2 regions of the Arthrobacter humicola genome follow, and region 1 is predicted to be linked to the other one. Evidence: riboswitches for the same ligand, from Rfam matches in the RefSeq annotation. Region 1 holds a riboswitch; the other holds the start of a gene.

Region 1 (2,863 bases):
TGATCGGCGCCCTGCCGTGGGCGCTGTTCCTGGCCGTTCCGGTCACGAGCCGCGGATCGATGATCCTGGTCAATCTCAGTGACAGCTACGCGAACGCGATCGGCACCGCCGGGGCCGATGCCCGGCTCCGCTATGCCGCCGCGGCGGAGGCGCTGATCGCCGAGAACAACACGCCTGCCGCCGTCGGCGTCCTGTCCGCGCTCGGCATCCTGCTGATGTCGCTGACCATGCTCAAGGGCGTGCTGCCCCGTGCGGTGGCCTGGCTCGGGGTGGCCGCGGGCGCGGTTGGCGTGGTGGCGGAGGTACTCCGTTTCGCCGTTCCGGAGGTCTACCTGGTGTACGGCATCCTGATGTGGGCCTGGTTCACGGCGGTGGGGATTGCGCTGATCCGGCTGTCCCGGAGGACGCCGCGCGCGGACGGCGCCGCCGCCTAAGCTCCCGGCGTGAGGACCGTCCGTAAAGCCTCGACCACGAGGTCGTGGTCTGCCTTCTGCGGCAGCCCGGAGACAGTCACGACGGCTACGGCACCGGTGCCGCGCACGTAGATGGGGAACGCTCCGCCGTGGGCGGCGAACTCCATCTGATCGAACCAGGCGTTGTCCTCGATCCTTCCGCCGGCAGCGCGGGCCCGGAGGCCCACCAGCAGGGACGGGACCTCGTAGCGCTGGGCCGTGCGCTTCTTGGCGTTGATCCAGCGTTCGTTGTCCGGAGTGGCGCCGTCCAGCGCCGCGTGGAAGAGCACCTGCTCGCCCTTGGTGATGTCGACGGCGATGGGCAGCGAGCGTTGCCTGCCCAGTTCGACCAGGAGCAGCCCGAGGTCCAGGGCATCGTCCTTGCTGAACGATGCGAACTGGAGCGCATCCATTTCGGCCAGCACGCCGCCAATGAGCGCCGCCAGGGAACCGTGCGGTTGCGGCTCGCTCGAGTCCGGGTCGTACTCGGAGGAGGGATCTGGCGTGGCCGGTGTGTGCGTCAAAATGGTCCAGCTTTCCGTGGGCGACAAGGCCGCCCGCTCGCGGGTCCGGGGGCCGACACGTCGACTCTACCAAGCGGCTCTTCCCGGCCGCGGGGAGCGCCTGGGGCAGGCCGCGGATTGTGACAGCACTCCACTGATAACCCGGGCCGTTCGGGTGTAAACTGAGCCAGCCCACAAGGGCGAAATAATTACGACAGGGGAGCGCCGCCGTCGGGCATCGCCGGAATAGTCCGGGGAAACCAGTGGTGGGCGCTGAGAGTGCGGACAGCCGCAGACCCTCGAACCTGATCCGGTTAGTACCGGCGCAAGGGAGTCGAGTTCTCAGGGTGCGCGGAGGGCGGCGGAAGCCGAGGCCGGCCGGAGCACCCTCCCCTCCTGTTCCTCAGGAGGACGACATGACAGATATTTCAGCACAGCATGGTTCCAGCAGCCGTTCATCGGCCCGGCGCACCTACAACTGGCGTGTGGTGGACATTGTGGTTGCCGCCTTGATCGCCGTCGCCGGGGGCGTCATCTTCTGGGCCTGGGATCAGGGCGCGAACCTGATTTCCACCCCGGTCAACGCGATCTACCCGCCGCTCAGCGGACTCTACGCCGGCGGATGGATGATCCCGGCAGTGCTCGGCATGCTCATCATCCGCAAGCCTGGGGCAGCCCTCTTCTGCGAGACGGTGGCGGCCACGGGCGAGCTGATCATGGGCTCGCAGTACGGCACCACGGTCCTGATCTCCGGAGTGCTGCAGGGCCTCGGCGCGGAACTGGTGTTCGCGGCCTTCCTCTACAAGAAGTTCAACCTCCCGGTGTCCCTCCTGGCCGGAGCCGGCGCGGGCCTCTTCTGCGGCCTGAACGACTCCTTCCTGCCGTGGGGCTGGAACATTGCCTACGAAGCCGGCGACAAGCTCGCCTACATCGTCTTCACCACCATCTCCGGCGCCGTGATTGCCGGCGGACTGTCCTGGCTCGCCACCCGCGGCCTGGCCAAGACCGGCGTGCTGGGCTCCTTTGCCTCCCGCAAGGCCGCCACGGAGCCTGTCTTCTCCTGAACCACGTTCCTGCACCCACTCCGGAACGGCCCTCTTGGAATTGCACAGGCGACTCATGACATCTTCACCAGGCGTACGCCCGGCCGCCGTCACAGCCCGCGGCTGGGGCTGGCGGCACGCCGGAAGGCTCCGGCCTGCGGTCAGCGGACTTGACCTGGACATCCGGCCGGGGGAGCGCGTGCTCCTGCTGGGCCCGTCCGGCGCCGGCAAATCGACGCTGCTCCACGCCCTAGCGGGTGTGCTCGGGGACAGCACGGCGGGGGAAGCCGGCGACGCCGAAGAATCCGACGAGTCCGGCAGCCTGCTGATCGATGGCGCTGTGCCCCGGGCGCAGCGCGGCCGCGCCGGGCTCGTGCAGCAGGACCCGGAAACCCAGGTGGTGCTATCGCGCCTCGGCGACGACGTCGCCTTCGGCGCCGAAAACCTCTCTGTCCCGGCCGGGGAGATCTGGCCGCGGGTCCGCGAGGCGCTCGACGACGTCGGGCTGGGCTGGCTGCCGCTGGACCACCCGACGTCGGCGCTGTCCGGCGGCCAAAAGCAGCGCCTGGCGCTCGCCGGGATCCTCGCGATGCGGCCGGGGTTGCTGCTGCTCGACGAGCCCACCGCCAACCTGGATCCCGCCGGCGTCCTGGAAGTCCGCGATGCCGTTGGCCGCTGCCTGGACAAGACCGGCGCCACCCTGGTGGTGGTGGAGCACCGTGTGGCTGTCTGGAAGGACCTCGTGGACCGGATCGTGGTGCTGCAGCCCGGGTCCGCCACGGACTCCGCGGTCCTGATTGACGGGCCGCCGGACCAGGTCCTGGCCGAGGCGCGGGACATGCTCATCGGTGCGGGCGTCTGGGTG
Region 2 (2,863 bases), on a different contig from region 1:
CTACGTGATCGACACCGTCTCCGCGGACTTCTACCGTGCCGTCGCCAGGCACGTCGACGCCGCGACGGGGGAACTGATCGAGCAGATCCAGTCCGCCGAGGAGGCCACGGCCGTGCTGCAGGAGCGGCTCAAGGCGGCCCTGGCCGATGACCCCCGGCTGGCGTCGCGCCTGGCGCTGTGGGCCAGGCGCCTGCTGGGCGAGGCACTGACCCAGGCCCAGCGGGTCAGTCTCGAACACGCCTTCCTCGGCGGGCTCTCAGGCCTGGACGACGCCGGCGCCAGGGAACTGGTCAGGGCGCTGACGGCCGAACTCGCCACAAACCACTCGCGCCGGATGGCCGCGCTGGGACTGGCGGGGTAGCTCCGCCGCCGGGGCGGAAACCCGAACGGAACCTGTTCAGGAATCGGCGGCATCCAGCGCCGCCAGCAGTGCGCCGGCTGCGTGGGCCGGATCATCGGCGTCGGTGATTGCCCGGACCACGACGATCCGGCGGGCACCGGCGTCGACTACCTGCTCAACATTGCCGAGGTCGATGCCGCCGATCGCGAACCACGGCAACAAGCTTTCGACCCGGCCGTCGACCGTGCCGGTTCCCTCCCCATCCGCCCGGCCGGTCGCCTCGGCGGCGTAACGCACCAGGTCGAGGCCGACGGCGGCGCGTCCAGGCTTGGTGGGAGTGGCCCACACGGGTCCCACACAGAAGTAGTCGAGTCCCTTGCGGCCGGGGGAGGACGCAATGGCAGCGTCCACCTGCTCCGGGCTGTGGGTGGACAATCCGACTATGGTTTTCTTGCCGAGGAGGCCGCGGGCGGCGTCGAGCGAAATATCCTTCTGCCCGATGTGGAACACCGGAGCCCCGGACAAAGAGGCGATGTCCGCCCGGTCATTGACGGCCCAGAGCCGTCCGTGCCGCTGCGCTGCGGTGTGCAGGACCTCCAGGAGCTCCAGTTCCTCGGCCGCCTCAAGCGACTTGTCGCGCAGCTGGATGATGTCCACCCCGCCGGCGAATGCGGCGTCCACAAAGTCCTCGAAGTCGCCGCGGTCCTGCCGGGCGTCGGTGCACAAGTAGAGGCGGGCGGTGGTGTGGAGGGAGTCCTGGCTCATGACACCAGCCTAGTTCCTCTAAACTGGGCGCATACCGCGGGAGCCCGCAGCGGCCACGTCATCGCTGCACGGCTGAGAGGGCGTCAGAGCCGACCGCTTGACCTGATCCGGCTAGTACCGGCGTAGGGAAGGAATTTTTTATGGGCACAAGAACCAGCCGTGAAGCCGAAGCCGCAGATGACGCCGCCTACCGGGTTTGTGACACGGGCCCCGGTTCCGCAGAGGACCTCACCGCACAGGACACATCCGCACAGGACGTCGCTGTTGACGTTGCGGTGATCGGCGGCGGGGTGATCGGCCACGGCATCGCGTTCGAGGCCAGCCGTGCGGGCCGGTCCGTGGTGTTGATCGATGACGCGCCCGGCAGCGGGGCCAGCTGGGCCGCCGCCGGAATGCTGGCCCCCGTCAGCGAACTGCACTATCAGGAAGAACAGCTCCTGGAACTGATGCTCGAGTCCTCCCGGCTGTGGCCCGCCTTCGTGGCCGGGATCGATGCCGGTGCCGGGATCGACGCCGATGCCAGTGCCGCCAGCGGCCCGGGATCCCGGGCAGGGTCCAGTACCGGCTACCTGACGACGCCGACCCTCGCCGTCGGTGCCGACGCGGCGGACCGGCGCGCGCTCGCGGACCTGAGGGAAGTCCAGCAGGACTCCGGCCTCACCGTGGAGCCCCTGACCGTGCGCGAGGCCCGCAGCCGGGAACCTTTGCTCAGCCCCGGTATCTCGTGCGCATTCGATATCCCGGCCGACCACCAGGTGGACCCCCGCATGCTGATTGCCCGGCTTACCAGGCTGCTCGACGCGGAGGGCCGCTGCAGATTCGTCCGTCGGCGCGCGGCGGGGCTGCTGTGGGAGGACGGACGCGTCGCCGGTGTCCGGCTCGCGGGCGGCGGTTCCGTGCGGGCCGCGGAAACCGTGGTCGCCAACGGGCTCGGCGCCCCCGACCTTGACGGGCTGCCCGCTGGACTGAAACTCCCGCTGCGGCCGGTCTACGGCGACATCCTTCGGCTTCGCGTGCCCGCGCACCTGCAACCACTGCTTACGGCCACCGTGCGTGGCATGGTGCGCGGGGTGCCGGTGTATATCGTCCCGCGGCAGGACGGCACTGTGGTGATCGGCGCCACCCAGCGCGAAGACGGCCCGTCGGATCCGCACGCTGTTTCCGCCGGCGGCGTCTACCAGCTGCTCCGAGACGCTCAGCAGCTGGTGCCCGCTGTAGCCGAGCTGGAACTACTCGAAGCCACGGCGCGCGGCCGCCCCGGCACACCGGACAACGCCCCGATGCTGGGGCGCGTCTCGCGCCCGGAAGGCGGGGACGTCCCGGGCCTCATCATCGCCACGGGATTCTTCCGGCACGGTGTCCTGCTGACCCCGGCAGCCGCCGTCGTCTGTCGTCAACTCATGGACGGTATGCCGGACCCGCGCTGGGCCGGGTTCCGCCCCGACCGTTTCTCCCGCACCCCGGATGCGTCCGGGGACAGCCCCAACAAGGAAGCAGCATGAACATCAGACTGAACGGAACGGAGCAGAGCGTCGCCGACGGCGCCTCCGTCAGCACACTCGTCAGCCAGCTCACGGGCCGGAGCATCGGCCCCGACGGCCGGGCTGCCGACGGGCAGAAGCTCGGTGTCGCGGTGGCCCGCAACGCCGAAGTGGTGCCCCGCAGCCAGTGGCACGCCACCGCGCTCGCCGACGGCGACGACGTCGAACTTGTTACGGCAGTCCAGGGAGGATGACCAGCATGAACGAAACGACTCTT

Evidence for each region. A riboswitch is a leader RNA that binds a small molecule or an ion and turns the genes downstream of it on or off. The one in region 1 is predicted to bind thiamine pyrophosphate.
Region 2: linked by a shared signal. The riboswitch ahead of thiO (glycine oxidase ThiO) and the one ahead of ABD243_RS00235 (ECF transporter S component) in region 1 are both predicted to bind thiamine pyrophosphate.

What each region holds. Positions count from the first base shown of each region.
Region 1 is NZ_BAAAQB010000001.1:54,369-57,231, forward strand. It holds gene ABD243_RS00225 (DUF4386 family protein) at 1-434, shown strand, start outside; gene ABD243_RS00230 (heme-degrading domain-containing protein) at 431-976, opposite strand; TPP riboswitch at 1,162-1,305, shown strand; gene ABD243_RS00235 (ECF transporter S component) at 1,372-2,019, shown strand; gene ABD243_RS00240 (ABC transporter ATP-binding protein) at 2,075-2,863, shown strand, end outside.
Region 2 is NZ_BAAAQB010000038.1:27,167-30,029, forward strand. It holds gene ABD243_RS14830 (ferritin-like fold-containing protein) at 1-361, shown strand, start outside; gene thiE (thiamine phosphate synthase) at 398-1,105, opposite strand; TPP riboswitch at 1,132-1,252, shown strand; gene thiO (glycine oxidase ThiO) at 1,246-2,607, shown strand; gene thiS (sulfur carrier protein ThiS) at 2,604-2,840, shown strand; gene ABD243_RS14850 (thiazole synthase) at 2,846-2,863, shown strand, end outside.